3 regions of the Klebsiella sp. PK18 genome follow, and region 3 is predicted to be linked to each of the others. Evidence: predicted binding sites of a transcription regulator. Region 3 holds the regulator's gene; each other region holds the start of a gene.
The links. Region 3 encodes Fur, which represses iron uptake genes when iron is present. Its sites were predicted from a motif close to ATAATAATGAGAACNACTATCAA; they were not measured.

Region 1 (5,828 bases), 2.1 Mb from region 3:
CTTGGCGACCGCAGCGAGAACGCGGACTACCAGTACAACAAAAAGCGCCTGCGGGAGATCGATCGCCGGGTCCGCTATCTGACCAAATGTCTGGAACAGTTAAAGATCGTCGATTATTCCCCGCAGCAGGAAGGCAAAGTCTTCTTCGGCGCCTGGGTAGAGATCGAAAACGACGAGGGCGATACCAAACGCTTTCGCATCGTCGGCTACGATGAGATTTTTGGCCGCAAAGACTACATCTCCATCGACTCGCCAATGGCGCGCGCCTTGCTGAAAAAAGAGGTCGGCGATCTGGCTATCGTTAACACGCCGGCGGGCGAAGCCAGCTGGTATGTCAACGAGATCGAATACGTAAAATAGACAAGAACTTTCCGAGAGACACCGGGCGCGACTGGCATTTTCAGCCGTCAGTCCGTATAACTAGTCCCTGATTTTTGACCCTAAAGATGAATTAAAAGCCATGATGAATGATTCGCTCTGCCGCATTATTGCGGGTGAACTTCAGGCCAGAGCCGAACAGGTAGAAGCTGCCGTTCGCCTGCTTGATGAAGGGAACACCGTGCCGTTTATTGCACGTTATCGTAAAGAAGTCACCGGCGGTCTGGATGACACGCAGCTGCGTAATCTGGAAACCCGCCTTGGCTATCTGCGCGAACTGGAAGACCGTCGTCAGGCGATCCTCAAATCCATCGCTGAACAGGGCAAACTGACCGACGCGCTGGAAAAAGCCATCACCACCACGCTCAGCAAAACCGAACTGGAAGATCTCTACCTGCCGTACAAGCCGAAGCGCCGTACCCGCGGGCAGATCGCCATCGAAGCCGGGCTGGAGCCGCTGGCTGACCTGCTGTGGAACGAACCGGCCCACGATCCGGAAGCGGAAGCCGCAAAATATATTAACGCTGACAACGGCATCGCCGACAGCAAAGCGGCCCTGGACGGCGCGCGCTATATTCTGATGGAGCGGTTTGCCGAAGACGCCGCGCTGCTGGCGAAGGTCCGCGACTATCTGTGGAAAAACGCCCACCTGGTCTCCACCGTCGTCAGCGGCAAAGAAGAGGAAGGCGCCAAATTCCGCGACTACTTCGATCACCACGAGCCGATCGCCACCGTGCCCTCGCATCGCGCCCTGGCGATGTTCCGCGGTCGCAACGAAGGCGTGCTGCAGCTCTCTTTAAACGCCGATCCGCAGTTTGACGAGCCGCCGAAAGAGAGCCACGGCGAGCAAATTATTATCGACCACCTTGGCCTGCGCCTGAATAACGCCCCGGCGGACAGCTGGCGTAAAGGTGTCGTCAGCTGGACCTGGCGTATCAAAGTGCTGATGCACCTCGAAACCGAGCTGATGGGCACCGTGCGCGAGCGCGCGGAGGACGAAGCCATCAACGTCTTCGCCCGTAACCTGCACGACCTCCTGATGGCCGCGCCCGCCGGGCTGCGCGCCACCATGGGACTCGATCCGGGCCTGCGCACCGGGGTGAAAGTGGCCGTCGTCGACGCCACCGGTAAACTGGTCGCCACCGATACCATCTATCCCCATACCGGCCAGGCCGCCAAAGCGGCCGTCGTCGTCGCCGCGCTGTGTGAAAAGTACAATGTTGAGCTGGTGGCCATCGGCAATGGTACCGCCTCGCGTGAAACCGAGCGTTTCTTCCTCGACGTGCAGAAGCAGTTCCCGAAAGTCACCGCCCAGAAGGTGATCGTCAGCGAAGCCGGGGCTTCCGTTTACTCCGCCTCCGAGCTGGCGGCCCAGGAGTTCCCGGACCTCGACGTGTCGCTGCGCGGCGCGGTCTCCATCGCCCGCCGTCTGCAGGATCCCCTGGCCGAGCTGGTGAAAATCGACCCGAAATCGATTGGCGTCGGCCAGTATCAGCACGATGTCAGCCAGACCCAGCTGGCGCGTAAGCTGGACGCGGTGGTGGAAGACTGCGTGAACGCCGTCGGCGTTGACCTGAACACCGCCTCCGTTCCGCTGCTGACCCGCGTCGCCGGCCTGACCCGCATGATGGCGCAGAACATCGTTGCCTGGCGCGACGAGAACGGCCAGTTCCAGAATCGCCAGCAGTTGCTGAAGGTCAGCCGTCTGGGGCCGAAAGCCTTTGAACAGTGCGCCGGCTTCCTGCGTATCAACCACGGCGACAACCCGCTGGATGCCTCCACCGTGCACCCGGAAGCCTATCCGGTGGTCGAGCGCATTCTGGCCGCCACCCAACAGGCGCTGAAAGATCTGATGGGCAACAGCAGCGAACTGCGTCATCTGAAGGCTGCGGATTTCACCGATGAGAAGTTCGGCGTTCCGACCGTCACCGACATTATCAAAGAGCTGGAAAAACCGGGCCGCGATCCGCGTCCGGAGTTTAAGACGGCGAAGTTCGCCGACGGCGTAGAGACCATGAACGATCTACTGCCGGGGATGATCCTGGAAGGCGCCGTCACCAACGTCACCAATTTCGGCGCGTTTGTCGATATCGGCGTCCATCAGGATGGACTGGTACACATTTCGTCGCTTTCTGACCGGTTTGTTGAAGATCCGCACACCGTGGTGAAAGCGGGCGACATCGTGAAGGTCAAGGTCATGGAAGTCGATCTGCCGCGTAAACGTATCGCCCTGACCATGCGTCTCGACGAGCAGCCAGGCGACAGCAACGCCCGCCGCGGCGGCGGTCAGGATCGCCCCCAGGGTAACCGCCCGGCCGCGAAGGCCGCCAAACCCCGCGGTCGCGAGGCACAGCCTGCCGGTAACAGCGCAATGATGGATGCCCTCGCTGCGGCGATGGGTAAAAAACGCTAATCTCTCCCTGCCCCTTTTCAGGGGCAGTTTTCATTTTTCATCCCCTGGCGATACGGCCGCCATTACGCGCAAAACGGGTTCAGTCATTTCTGATAACCTGCATTAATTCCGTTAAGGAAAGGTCGCGAAATTATTATTTTCATTTCGTTAACTTAAGAAACCTTAATTAAACATTAGATCGCCGAAATAATATTTTGCGCCTATTTGATCACCGACTGGATTTTGCGGCATATCAATAAAAAGGTGATTTTCGCTATAAAAATAGCGCGAAGCGCATCATATGTATTGATGATAAAAACCATTCTCATTATCATCACTTTCAGAACGTTTTTTCCTTTTTCGTTGGCTACGGTCCCCGGCGCAGCTGCCTCCAGGCGTCCGGAAAATTCTTCTTCGGTTATCGATAGACAAGTAGGCCCTATGCAATTCACACCTGATAGTGCGTGGAAAATTACCGGATTCTCCCGCGATATTAGCCCAGCATACCGTCAGAAATTACTCTCCCTCGGCATGCTGCCCGGTTCCTCTTTTCATGTGGTTCGCGTAGCGCCGCTCGGCGATCCTGTTCATATTGAAACCCGACGCGTCAGTCTGGTATTACGCAAAAAAGATCTCGCCTTAATCGAACTGGAAGCGGTTGCACAATAACGGCTGGCCCGGCACAAGAGTCTGAAATATGAAAAAATTAACCGTTGGTTTAATTGGTAATCCTAATTCTGGCAAGACCACCTTATTTAATCAGCTGACCGGCGCCCGCCAGCGCGTAGGCAACTGGGCCGGGGTCACCGTTGAGCGTAAAGAGGGCGTTTTCGCCACCACTGACCATCAGGTCACGCTGGTCGACCTCCCGGGGACCTACTCCCTGACCACCATCTCTTCGCAGACCTCGCTGGACGAGCAGATTGCCTGCCACTACATCCTGAGCGGCGACGCCGACATGCTGATTAACGTGGTTGATGCCTCCAACCTTGAGCGAAACCTCTATCTGACGCTGCAGCTGCTCGAGCTGGGGATCCCCTGCGTCGTCGCGCTGAACATGCTGGATATCGCCGAAAAGCAGCAGGTGCGTATCGATATCGACGCCCTCGCCGCCCGTCTCGGCTGCCCGGTCATTCCGCTGGTCTCAACCCGCGGACGCGGAATCGAAGCGCTGAAGATTGCCCTCGACCGTCATCAGGCGAACAGCGATATTGAGCTGGTTCACTATCCGCAGCCGCTGCTGCGCGAAGCTGACCTGCTGGCGCAGCAAATGTCAGCGCAGATCCCGACCCGGCAGCGGCGCTGGCTGGGTCTGCAGATGCTGGAGGGCGATATCTACAGCCGGGCCTATGCCGGCGACGCCGCCGATAAACTGGATATTGCTCTGGCGAATCTCAGCGACGAGATCGACGACCCGGCGTTGCATATCGCAGACGCACGCTATCAGACCATCGCCGCCATTTGCGACGCCGTCAGCAACACCCTGACCGCCGAGCCGAGCCGCTTCACCGCGGCGATGGACAAAGTGATCCTCAACCGCTTCCTCGGGTTGCCGATTTTTCTCTTTGTCATGTACCTGATGTTCCTGCTGGCGATAAACATCGGCGGCGCGCTGCAGCCGATTTTTGATGCCGGTTCGGTCGCGGTCTTTATTCACGGTATTCAATGGCTGGGCTACACCCTGCACTTCCCGGACTGGCTGACCGTGTTCCTCGCCCAGGGGATCGGCGGCGGTATCAACACCGTGCTGCCGCTGGTGCCGCAGATCGGCATGATGTATCTGTTCCTCTCCTTCCTTGAGGACTCCGGCTACATGGCGCGCGCCGCCTTTGTCATGGACCGCCTGATGCAAGCCCTCGGCCTGCCGGGGAAATCCTTTGTCCCGTTGATTGTCGGTTTCGGCTGCAACGTGCCGTCGGTGATGGGCGCCCGTACCCTTGACGCGCCGCGCGAGCGTCTGATGACCATTATGATGGCGCCGTTTATGTCCTGCGGCGCGCGGCTGGCGATCTTCGCCGTCTTCGCAGCCGCGTTCTTTGGTCAGAACGGTGCGCTGGCGGTCTTCTCGCTCTACGTACTGGGCATTGTGATGGCCATTCTCACCGGCCTGATGCTGAAGCACACCATTATGCGTGGCGAAGCCTCGCCATTCGTGATGGAGCTGCCGGTGTACCACGTCCCGCACATCAAGAGCCTGATTATCCAGACCTGGCAGCGCCTGAAAGGCTTTGTGCTGCGCGCCGGGAAGGTGATCGTCATTGTCAGCATCTTCCTCAGCGCGCTGAACAGCTTCTCGCTGAGCGGTAAGGTCGTCGACAACATCAACGACTCCGCGCTGGCCTCGGTGAGCCGGGTCATTACGCCGGTGTTTAAACCGATCGGCGTGCATGAAGATAACTGGCAGGCCACCGTCGGCCTGTTTACCGGCGCGATGGCGAAGGAGGTGGTGGTCGGTACGCTGAACACCCTCTATACCGCCGAAGATATCCAGAATGAGGAATTCAATCCGCAGACCTTCAGCCTCGGCGAAGAACTGCTCGCCGCCGTCGACGAAACATGGCAGGGACTGAAAGACACCTTCAGCCTCAGCGTCCTGGCCAACCCCATCGAAGCCAGCAAAGGCGATGGCGAGATGGCCACCGGCGCCATGGGCGTGATGGGCAGTAAATTTGGCAGCGCGGCGGCGGCATACAGCTACCTGATCTTCGTTCTGCTCTATATCCCCTGCATCTCGGTGATGGGCGCCATCGCCCGCGAATCGAGCCGCGGCTGGATGACCTTCTCCATCCTGTGGGGGCTGAATATCGCCTATTCGCTCTCGACGCTCTATTACCAGACCGTCAGCTTTAGCGACCATCCGCGCTACAGCCTGGTGTGTATCCTGGCAGTGGTGTTGTTCAACGTGGTGCTCTTCGGCCTGCTGCGCCGGGCGCGCAGCCGGGTGGACGTCTCGCTGCTGGCCACCCGAAAAACGCCGGCCTCCTGCTGTTCCAGCCCGGCTGGCGATTGCCACTAAGGAGGGTCTGTGGCGTCGTTAATGGAAGTCCGCGATATGCTG
Region 2 (5,828 bases), 1.6 Mb from region 3:
CGGTGACAAGGCGATGCATTGTCTCCATTTCGCTAACATTAACGGGGAGCCTGTCGTGGCGTGCCCGTTGCATAAGATCCCGTAACTGCTGACGTTGCTGCTCGGTTAAACTTATGCCGTCAAACATATGGCTCTGGCTACCGCGCTGTCCCCCTTCGTCTCCGGGGAGCCAGTTAACGCTGGTAACGACTTCAGCGGCCTGGCTATATGCACTTAGCGCCAGCGTTGAGGCCATGACGGCAGCGATAACATTGCGCATCACATACTCCCAAAACGTTTGTGTCGCGATTCAACGAGAGACAGTCTACGATTCAGGCTGCAAACATGCGTCAGGGGGTGTAAAACAACGTAAAGTCATGGATTAGCGGGCCTTGATGACGTAATTTCTGCCTCGGAGGTATTTAAAAGATGAATAAAATCCTGTTAGTTGATGATGACCGGGAGCTCACCTCCCTGTTAAAAGAGCTGCTCGATATGGAAGGTTTTAACGTGCTGGTGGCCCATGATGGGGAACAGGCGCTGGCCCTTCTGGACGACAGCGTTGATTTATTGCTGCTCGACGTAATGATGCCGAAGAAAAACGGTATTGATACGCTGAAAGAGCTGCGTCAGACACACCAGACCCCGGTTATCATGCTAACAGCGCGCGGGAGCGAGCTGGATCGCGTTCTCGGTCTTGAGCTGGGCGCGGATGACTATTTGCCTAAGCCGTTCAACGATCGTGAACTGGTGGCCCGTATACGCGCGATTCTGCGCCGTTCCCACTGGAGCGAGCAGCAGCAGACGACCGAAGCCGGATCGCCAACGCTGGAAGTGGATGCTTTAAGCCTGAATCCGGGCCGTCAGGAAGCCAATTTCGATGGCCAGACGCTGGAGCTCACCGGTACCGAATTCACCCTGCTCTATCTGTTAGCGCAACATCTCGGCCAGGTGGTGTCGCGTGAACATTTAAGCCAGGAAGTGTTAGGCAAGCGCCTGACGCCGTTCGACCGCGCCATCGATATGCATATTTCCAACCTGCGGCGTAAGCTGCCGGAGCGCAAAGATGGCCATCCGTGGTTTAAAACGCTGCGTGGCCGCGGGTATCTGATGGTTTCCGCTTCATGATTGGAAGTTTGACTGCACGCATCTTCGCCATCTTCTGGCTCACGCTGGCGCTGGTGTTGATGCTGGTGCTGATGTTGCCCAAACTGGATTCCCGGCAGATGACCGAGCTGCTGGAAAGCGAGCAGCGTCAGGGCATCATGATCGAGCAGCACGTCGAGGCCGAGCTGGCCAACGATCCGCCAAACGACCTGATGTGGTGGCGCCGTCTGTTTCGCGCCATCGATAAATGGGCGCCGCCGGGACAACGCCTGCTGCTGGTGACCAGCGAAGGCCGCGTGATCGGCGCAGAACGCAACGAGATGCAGATCATTCGTAACTTTATCGGCCAGGCCGATAATGCCGATCATCCGCAGAAAAAACGCTATGGCCGCCTGGAAATGGTGGGCCCGTTTTCCGTCAGGGACGGTGAGGATAACTATCAGCTCTATCTGATTCGTCCCGCCAGCACCTCACAATCCGACTTTATCAACCTGCTGTTTGATCGACCATTGCTGCTGCTTATCGTCACGATGCTGGTCAGCGCCCCGCTGCTGCTGTGGCTGGCGTGGAGCCTGGCGAAACCGGCGCGTAAGCTGAAAAACGCCGCCGACGAAGTCGCCCAGGGCAACCTGCGCCAGCATCCGGAGCTGGAAGCCGGGCCGCAGGAGTTCTTAGCCGCTGGCGCCAGCTTTAACCAGATGGTCACCGCGCTGGAGCGGATGATGACCAGCCAGCAGCGGCTGCTGTCTGATATCTCGCATGAGCTGCGCACACCACTTACGCGCCTGCAGTTGGGCACCGCCCTGCTGCGTCGCCGCAGCGGTGAGAGCAAGGAGCTGGAGCGCATCGAAACCGAGGCGCACCGGCTGGACAGCATGATCAACGACCTGCTGGTGATGTCGCGCAATCAGGCCAAAAATGCCCTGGTCAGCGAGACGGTGAAAGCCAATCAGCTGTGGGGCGAAGTGCTGGACAACGCGGCGTTTGAAGCCGAGCAGATGGGTAAATCTTTCACCGTTGAATATCCGCCGGGCCCCTGGCCGCTGTACGGTAACCCTAATGCGCTGGAAAGCGCGCTGGAGAATATCGTCCGCAACGCCCTGCGCTACTCGCACACGAAGATTTCCGTCAGCTTCTCGGTGGATAAAGACGGGATTACGGTTAACGTCGACGACGACGGCCCGGGCGTCAGCCCGGAGGATCGCGAACAGATTTTCCGGCCATTCTACCGGACCGACGAGGCGCGCGACCGCGAGTCCGGCGGCACCGGTCTGGGGCTGGCGATTGTCGAAACCGCTATTCAGCAGCACCGCGGTTGGGTGAAGGCCGACGACAGCCCGCTGGGTGGTTTGCGCTTAACCCTTTGGCTGCCGCTGTATAAGCGCACCTGACTCTGTCCCGGTTTGCGCTGCGCTAAGCCGGGAGCATCCCCGAAAATACTCAATATGGGGGAATTATTTCCCCCACAATCTCCGCGAACTATCCTCGATCTTGCCGCTTAAACGCCGCTTCTGCATCGTTCTGCTCCAGCTCACCGACAGGCCCGCAGCCGACAATAAACGATGATACTGATCATCATCAAACGGCATCTGCCAGGCAATCGCCCCGGCCTCATGGACACTGACATCGCTCAGCCGGGAAACCAGTTCGAGGGGCGCATCGCTGGAGACTTGCCCCCCGGCAATCACCCGATACAACCAGCCGGTCTTCCCGCTGTTTTGCACCAGCTGCGCCATATCACCGATCGCAAAATGAAAGTTGAGCTTGAAGCACGGCGATCGCGGCTGGGTGACCTGGATCAGCGCCTCGCCCCAGCGAAAGATATCGCCGATATAAACATTTTGCTCGGTAAGCCCGGTGGTGGAGAGGTTTTCGCCGAACGCCGGCGCGCAGAAGCGCTCGGCCTGCTGGGGGAATTCACGCATCCAGTCGGCATAGTGTTCGCGCGGATAGTGGCACAGCGCGCGGTCCGGCCCGCCGTGTATTTTCTTCTCCGCCTGCTCATCCCCATCGAGGCCGAGATCGCCGAGCTGCAATTCGCCATCGACCTGGATTTTGCCGATCGCGCTGGGGCGACTGCCCGCGTAGTCCCTGATTTTGCCGACAAAGACATTCACCGGATAATGCATGGCTGCTCTCCTTGCTACAGATATAAAAAAAGCGAGTCATCAGACTCGCTTCTCTCTTAGCGCAATGCAACCTTATTTTTTAGCGGCAAAACGCGCTGCAGCTTCGTCCCAGTTCACTACGTCCCAGAAGGCTTTGATGTAGTCCGGACGACGGTTCTGGAATTTCAGGTAATAAGCGTGTTCCCACACGTCCAGACCCAGGATCGGGAAGCCGGAAGCGCCGGAAATGGCTTCGCCCATCAGCGGGGAATCCTGGTTGGCGGTGGAGACAACGGCCAGTTTGTCACCTTTCAGGACCAGCCACGCCCAGCCGGAGCCGAAACGGGTCGCAGCGGCTTTTTCGAATTCCGCTTTGAAATTGTCTACAGAGCCGAAATCGCGCTCGATAGCCGCTTTCAGGTCGCCCTGCAGGGTGGTGCCGGTTTTCAGGCCTTTCCAGAACAGGCTGTGGTTAGCGTGGCCGCCCGCGTTGTTACGCAGTACGGTCTTTTTGTCAGCCGGCAGCTGATCCAGCTTGGTGATCAGCTCTTCAGCGGACAGGTTAGCGAACTCCGGCAGGCTTTCCAGCGCGGCGTTGGCATTGTTCACGTAGGTCTGATGGTGTTTAGTGTGATGGATCTCCATCGTCTGCTTGTCGAAGTGCGGTTCCAGAGCATCGTAAGCGTACGGCAGGGATGGCAGGGTATAGCTCATAATCATCTCCATTATTGTCGAGCGGCTCAAGTGTTAACGCCGCGTAAGCAGTTTGTCCATTATAGTTAATTAAATGGTATTGAAAATGCTTATCAATGCCGTATTTTTCATATGGATATAACCAGAAGAAATACCCGTCATTTTGTGATGTAGAACAACTAATTAAGCCCATGGTTGCCAGGGTTCGCCATCCTGTGGCAACGGCTTGAAGGCGGCCAAAGCGGCTAATTTTTACACTCATCACATCGGAAGCCGCCGTCTCCGATAAAAAAAGATGAGGATAAAATCAATGAACCACGCGATTACGATGGGTATTTTTTGGCATTTGATAGGGGCCGCCAGTGCCGCCTGTTTCTATGCCCCGTTCAAAAAAGTAAAACACTGGTCGTGGGAAACCATGTGGTCGGTTGGAGGGATCGTCTCCTGGCTGATCCTGCCCTGGGCCATCAGCGCCACGCTGTTACCCGATTTCTGGGCCTACTACCGCTCCTTTAACGCCTCCACGCTGCTGCCGGTCTTTCTGTTCGGCGCCATGTGGGGCATCGGTAATATCAACTATGGCCTGACCATGCGCTATCTCGGCATGTCGATGGGAATAGGCATCGCCATTGGCATCACGCTGATTGTCGGCACGCTGATGACGCCGATTATTAACGGTCAGTTTGCAGTGCTGATGCACACCCAGGGCGGTCAAATGACGCTGCTCGGCGTGCTGGTGGCGGTAGTTGGCGTCGGCATCGTCACCCGCGCGGGCCAGCTGAAAGAGCGCAAAATGGGCATCAAAGCCGAAGAGTTCAATCTGAAGAAAGGGCTTCTGCTGGCGGTGATGTGCGGCATCTTCTCGGCAGGGATGTCGTTCGCGATGAACGCCGCCAAACCGATGCATGACGCCGCCGCAGCGCTCGGCGTCGACCCGCTGTACGCGGCGCTGCCAAGCTACGTAGTCATTATGGGCGGCGGGGCGCTGGTCAACCTCGGCTTCTGCTTTATTCGTCTGGCGAAAGTGAAGAGTCTGTCAGTCAAAGCCGATTTTTCGCTGGCTAAACCGCTCATCATCAGCAACCTGTTGCTCTCCGCCCTCGGCGGCCTGATGTGGTATCTCCAGTTCTTCTTCTATGCCTGGGGCCATGCCAGCATTCCGGCGCAGTATGACTATATGAGCTGGATGCTGCACATGAGTTTCTACGTGCTGTGTGGCGGTCTGGTGGGTCTGGTGCTGAAGGAGTGGAACAACGCCGGTCGTCGTCCGGTGAGCGTCCTGAGCCTCGGCTGCGTGGTGATCATCATCGCCGCCAATATCGTCGGTCTGGGAATGGCCAGTTAACCACCGGGTCATAAGCCAGACAACGACGGTCTTCAGGCGGCGGCGCGACTGCGCTGCCGCCACTGCCCCGGCGACATGCCGATTTCCCGGCTAAAAACCACCGAAAAGTAGTTACTGTCCTCAAAGCCGCACTGCATGGCGATATCGCCGATTAAGCGCTCGGTATGCTGCAGCAGATACTGCGCATGGCAGATCCGCAGCTGGCGTAAATAGTGATTGATGGTCATCCCGGTTTGCTGGCGAAACTGCTGGCGAAGCGCCCGCTCGCTGCCGCCCTCCTGCTCGCAGAAACGCTCCAGAACAAAGGGGCGGCTGAGGCTGGCCGCCAGCGCGGCCAGCAGTTTGTCCAGCAGCGCTTCGCGCTGCGTCGCCGCGGGATCATCCGTCGCGTAGCGATGGCGCTGCAACGTCAGCGCCAGCTGCGCAAAAAGCAGTTCGGCCATCGCATTTCCCTGCGCGTCGCGCCGGGCGCACTCATGCTCAAGCTGGCTAATCACCTGGCGCGCCTGCGCCATACCTGTGCTGCCCATGCGCCAGTGGGGCTTCCACGGCGTGCCAAAGAGGCCAGGGATCGTCCCCGCCCAGTCAAAATTGAG
Region 3 (5,828 bases):
TTAAAGCCCACCGGCACTTCCACCAGCTTGCGGCCCAGATCGTTCACCACGCGGTCAATCATCGCTGAGGAGACCAGCGTTTTACCCACCGCCACCTCTTTGCCCCACTGCGGACGATGCTGGAACAGGTAGTTGATCGCTACCGCCAGGTAGTGGTTCGGGTTCATCAACCCGGCTGGGGTGACAATCCCGTGGCGGTCGTAATCCGGATCGTTAGCAAACGCCAGATCGAACTTATCGCGCAGCGCCAGCAGGCCTGCCATCGCACACTCTGAGGAGCAGTCCATACGGATGGCGCCGTCTTTATCGAGGTGCATAAAGCGGAAGGTCTGGTCAACCTGATCGTTCACAATGGTCAGATTGAGCTTGTAGTGTTCGCCAATACGTTTCCAGTATTCGATACCGGACCCGCCCAGCGGATCGACGCCCAGCGTCAGGCCCGCTTTCTGGATCGCCGCCATGTCGACGATGTCCGCCAGCCCTTCAATGAACGGCTGCACCAGATCCTGTTCTTTAACGTGACCAGAAGCCAGCGCCGCGTCCAGAGAAATGCGTTTCACGCCCTGCAGGCCGGCGGCCAGCAGTTCGTTGGCGCGGTTTTCCACCACTTTGGTGACGTTGGTATCAGCCGGGCCGCCGTTTGGCGGGTTGTACTTGATACCACCATCTTCCGGCGGGTTGTGTGACGGGGTGATCACAATGCCGTCTGCCAGCGGACCGCCTTTTTTGTTATGCACCAGAATCGCATTGGAGACCGCCGGCGTCGGAGTGAAGCCGTTGTTTTCCTGCACGATCACGTCAACGCCGTTGGCGGTTAACACTTCCAGCACCGAAATAAACGCCGGCTCGGAAAGGGCGTGGGTATCTTTGCCGACATAGCACGGACCGGTGATCCCGTTCTTCGCACGATCTTCCGCAATGGCCTGGGCGATGGCCAGGATATGCGGTTCGTTGAAGTTGTGGCGCGCCGCGCTACCGCGATGGCCAGAGGTGCCGAATTTTACCGCATGCTCCGCATTACCGACTTCAGGCTTCAGCACGTAGTACTGAGCAGTCAGTTGGGCGACGTTAATCAAATCACTCTGTTGCGCAGGCTGCCCCGCACGTTTATCGATTGCCATTGCCTGATCCTTCTGGTGCAAATGTTAAAAAGCTAGATCGTGCCGCAAACCTTTTCAATCAGCTCCGCAGGGAACTGCATCGACTGCATGATGTGCTCAATCATGCTGCATTTACGGCCGGTATTGGTATTAGTGATAACCCACCACGGTGTACCAGGAACCTGTTTTGGTTTGGTCTGATTACCGCTTTTCAGCAGCGTACGCGCATCTTCTGCGAAGTAGACGCGCGTGCGGCCATGCAGAGACTCAGTCGCCTCGGCAAATGCTTTATTGTCCAGAGAATAGAGGGTCGTCAACACCAGCATGAAACGGTTCACCGCACGCTTCTGCTCGGCGTATTCATCAGATAACAACAGCTCGCGCATGGCGCGGACTTTATCTTTCGCCGGGTTAGCGGGTTTCACCTCCACGGCAGGCGCTGGCGCCAGTGCCGGCGCGGCTTTGCTGACCGGTGTAGCCGGTTGGGAAACGGCGGAAAATTTCAGCATGCGCCGTAAAATGTCGGATGCGCTCTCGCCGATATGCAGAGTGTGGCTGGCAATATAGCGATAGAGTTCATCATCAACTTCAATTGTTTTCATCTTAATCCAGTGCGATATCTTTTCTGAATACAAATCGTTGGGATTATAAGTACAAATCCCAACCGCGGATAGCGTCAAACCAGGATGGCGGTAAAACTCAGAAAACTTCTGGGTCTTGCAGCCGGATGGCAGAATGTCCAACATAATACCCTAACCCGACGGAGCGAAAAAAAGAACTTTGCCATGAAATTAAATAGCCGAGCGCAATCTGCACAGAATCCGCACAACCACTCCCCGATCGTGCTGGTCCACGGTCTGTTTGGCAGCCTGGACAACCTGGGCATCCTCGCCCGCGACCTGATCGCCGACCACGATATTGTGCAGGTCGATATGCGCAACCACGGTTTGTCGCCGCGATCGCCAGAGATGACCTACCCCGCCATGGCGCAGGATCTGCTTGATACGCTCGACGCGCACCAGATCGAGCGCGCCACCTTTATCGGCCATTCGATGGGCGGGAAAGCGGTGATGGCGTTGACCGCCCTGGCGCCGGAACGCATCAGCGGACTGGTGGCGATCGATATCGCGCCGGTGGATTATCATGTGCGCCGCCATGATGAGATCTTCGCCGCTATCCGCGCCGTCAGCGAATCCTCCGCCAGCAGCCGCCAGCAGGCGGCGCAGGTGATGCGTGAGCATCTGCGGGAAGAGGGCGTGATTCAGTTCCTGCTGAAATCTTTTGTCGACGGCGAATGGCGCTTTAACGTGCCGGTGCTGTGGGACCAGTACCCGCATATCGTCGGCTGGGAAACCATTCCGGCCTGGCCGCACCCGACGCAGTTTATTCCCGGCGGCAACTCGCCCTATGTGACCGACGCCTACCGCGACGCGCTGCTGGCGCAGTTCCCGCAGGCCCGGGCGCACGTCATCGCCGGCGCCGGACACTGGGTGCATGCCGAGAAACCCGAGGCGGTGTTACGCGCCATCCGCCGCTATCTGACGAGCATCGCCGCCTGATTGGCTAAAATATGCCCGACCGCGCCGCAGAATGCCCGCGGTCGTTGGCGCAGCCGTTCGCCTGATGTATGATGGCGCGCTATCTGCGCCGGCTAGAGCCCGGCAGCTTGTTTCCCCGAAGTCACTCAGAATCATGGCAAAAGAACAAACGGACCGTACGACATTAGATTTGTTCGCAAACGAGCGTCGCCCGGGAAGACCGAAAACCAATCCGCTGTCGCGCGATGAACAACTGCGCATCAACAAACGTAACCAGCTGAAACGCGATAAGGTTCGCGGGCTGAAGCGCGTCGAGTTAAAACTCAACGCCGACGCGGTCGATGCGCTCAATGAACTGGCGGAAGCGCGTAATATGAGCCGCAGCGATCTCATTGAAGAGATGCTGATGACCCAATTGCGCGCCCTGCACAGCCAGGGAAAAGTCTAACTTTCCGCGAAAAATCCGCATTCGTGTAGCAGAGTGTGCAGTCGGGCGTGATTGCTGTTTCCGCGCCCTTGCCTGTTCTGCTATGATTGCCGTTATCTATGGGCATCGCGTCCCTACCACATCATTTAAGTTTCAAGAGGTTATTTTACTCATGGCAATCATCGGCATCTTTTTTGGCAGCGACACCGGCAACACCGAAAATATTGCAAAAATGATTCAAAAGCAGCTTGGTAAAGATGTTGCTGATGTTCACGACATTGCCAAAAGCAGCAAAGAAGACCTGGAAGCCCACGACATTCTGCTGCTCGGTATCCCGACCTGGTACTACGGCGAAGCGCAGTGTGACTGGGACGACTTCTTCCCGACGCTGGAAGAGATCGACTTCAATGGTAAACTGGTGGCGCTGTTCGGCTGTGGCGACCAGGAAGACTACGCAGAATACTTCTGCGACGCGCTGGGCACCATCCGCGACATCATTGAGCCGCGCGGCGCGACCATCGTCGGTCACTGGCCGACAGCCGGGTATCATTTTGAGGCCTCCAAAGGCCTGGCAGATGACGACCACTTCGTCGGCCTCGCCATTGATGAAGACCGCCAGCCGGAGCTGACCAACGAGCGCGTTGAGAAATGGGTGAAGCAGGTTGCCGAAGAGCTGCACCTCGAAGAAATCAAAAACGCCTGATGATTAAGCGGCGCAATCATTGAGTTGCGTCGCATTAATAGACAAAAGCAATCAAACTAATAGCTACAAGTTTTTAACTTTTAATCACATATCTGTACAATGTCCTCTGATTCTACGAGGCACGTGACGCAGTTTGTAGCTGGTGCCTCGTTTTTGACAGCAAACCAGGCCTGATGCTTGCAGTTTTCATTTACCAGTGGCAGTTCTATAATGAGACGCATTACGTCGGGTTAATTTCTGTATGACTTCCGTTGAAGGAAGTAGATCGTTTAGCAACAGGACAGATTCCGCATGACTGACAACAATACCGCATTAAAGAAGGCTGGCCTGAAAGTCACACTTCCTCGACTGAAAATCCTTGAAGTGCTGCAGGAACCGGATAACCATCATGTCAGTGCGGAAGACTTATATAAACGCCTGATCGACATGGGCGAAGAGATCGGTCTGGCGACCGTTTACCGCGTACTCAACCAGTTTGATGATGCCGGTATCGTGACTCGTCATAATTTTGAAGGCGGTAAATCCGTTTTCGAACTGACCCAGCAGCATCACCACGATCACCTGATTTGCCTCGACTGCGGCAAAGTGATCGAATTCAGCGATGACTCGATCGAATTACGCCAGCGTGAAATTGCCTCCCGCCACGGCATCCGCCTGACCAACCACAGTCTGTATCTGTACGGTCATTGTGCGGAAGGTGATTGCCGCGAGGACGAACACGCCCACGACGCGGTGGAAAAATAATTCCCCGCTTCGCTGAGACTGAAAAGCCAACCTGCCGGTTGGCTTTTTTATGGGCGCCTCTGCTGCCCTTACCGCTCTCGTCCCACAGGTGACCTTCCCGCGTCCCCGTTTTGTCCGGAGAGTTGATATGGAACTTCGCCAGCTACGCTATTTTGTGCGCATTGTTGAAACCGGCAGCATGGGGCGCGCCGCGCTTGATCTTAATATCGGCGTCTCGGCGCTCAGCCAGCAGATCGCACGCCTGGAAAACGAACTGGCCATTCGCCTGCTGCAGCGGACCTCCCGCGGGGTCACGCCCACCAGCGCGGGTCTCGCTTTCTACTCGCAGGCACAGCTGGCGCTGCGCCATGCCGATGATGCCATCCTCGCCGCCCGCGAGGCGCGCCTGTCAGGCCACGTTAGCGTCGGCATGGCCCCCAGCACCGCCTCCGTTCTCGGCGTCCCGTTCATCAATGCGATGCGCGAAAGCTATCCCGACGTGCGCCTGCATTTGGTGGAAAGCCTCTCCGGTAATCTGGAGCGGATGATCAACACCCGCCAGCTCGATTTAGCTATCGTTTTCCAGCAGGAAAAGATCCTGCGCTGGAGCGCCAGACCGGTGCTGGAAGAACGCCTGTTCCTGATTGGCACCCATGCGCTGTTGGCCCCCCTGCAGGAGGACCACATCTCCCCTGACCAGCTCACCTCCCTGCCGTTGATTATGCCAAGCCAGGGCCATGGCCATGGCCTGCGCGGCAGGCTGGAGGCAGTTTGCCAGCAGCATCATCTCAGCGTTGAGGTGGTGGCGGACATTGACGGTCTGGCCCTGCTGATGCAGGCCGTGCGCAGCGGACTGGGGGCCACCCTGCAGCCCGGGGCCGCCATCTCCCACCTCGACCATCAGGCGCTGAGGGTGATCGACGTCGTCAACCCGATACTCAGTCGCCCCAACTTTCTGGTCAGTCTGTCTGATGATGAACTCACTCCGGCAGGCCTTGCGGCTCGAGTGATACTCAGCAAAGTCATGCGCCAGCTGGTGGAGTCTGACCGCTGGCCGGGTGCTACCCTTTACGCTCACTAAACCCCTCTTTAGCATTACACCATAGCGCCTCACCGCTGTTACCACCTACATTCCCATTACAAATTTAACAATTAATTAAATTGTAATGGAGCCGATAATGGTGGATGTACTGGTGATTGGCGGCGGCAATGCCGCGCTATGCGCCGCCTTAACCGCCCGGGAGGCCGGCGCCTCGGTGCTGCTGCTGGAGGCGGCGCCGCGGGAGTGGCGCGGCGGCAACTCGCAGCACACGCGTAACCTGCGCTGTATGCACGAT

Region 1: a site for Fur is predicted at 3,083-3,105, ahead of feoA (ferrous iron transporter A). Genes of this name have one in related genera too.
Region 2: a site for Fur is predicted at 3,982-4,004, ahead of sodA (superoxide dismutase [Mn]). Genes of this name have one in related genera too.

Annotation. Positions count from the first base shown of each region.
Region 1 is NZ_CM173493.1:379,534-385,361, reverse strand. It holds gene greB (transcription elongation factor GreB) at 1-360, shown strand, start outside; gene AC3EMD_RS01770 (Tex family protein) at 461-2,791, shown strand; gene feoA (ferrous iron transporter A) at 3,212-3,439, shown strand; gene feoB (Fe(2+) transporter permease subunit FeoB) at 3,468-5,786, shown strand; gene feoC ([Fe-S]-dependent transcriptional repressor FeoC) at 5,796-5,828, shown strand, end outside.
Region 2 is NZ_CM173493.1:5,500,440-5,506,267, forward strand. It holds gene cpxP (cell-envelope stress modulator CpxP) at 1-259, opposite strand, end outside; gene cpxR (envelope stress response regulator transcription factor CpxR) at 409-1,107, shown strand; gene cpxA (envelope stress sensor histidine kinase CpxA) at 1,104-2,477, shown strand; gene yiiM (6-hydroxyaminopurine reductase) at 2,541-3,215, opposite strand; gene sodA (superoxide dismutase [Mn]) at 3,288-3,908, opposite strand; gene rhaT (L-rhamnose/proton symporter RhaT) at 4,198-5,232, shown strand; gene rhaR (HTH-type transcriptional activator RhaR) at 5,265-5,828, opposite strand, start outside.
Region 3 is NZ_CM173493.1:3,896,073-3,901,900, forward strand. It holds gene pgm (phosphoglucomutase (alpha-D-glucose-1,6-bisphosphate-dependent)) at 1-1,121, opposite strand, end outside; gene seqA (replication initiation negative regulator SeqA) at 1,154-1,702, opposite strand; gene ybfF (esterase) at 1,886-2,659, shown strand; gene ybfE (LexA regulated protein) at 2,793-3,086, shown strand; gene fldA (flavodoxin FldA) at 3,238-3,768, shown strand; gene fur (ferric iron uptake transcriptional regulator) at 4,060-4,512, shown strand; gene tcuR (tricarballylate utilization LysR family transcriptional regulator TcuR) at 4,640-5,572, shown strand; gene tcuA (FAD-dependent tricarballylate dehydrogenase TcuA) at 5,670-5,828, shown strand, end outside.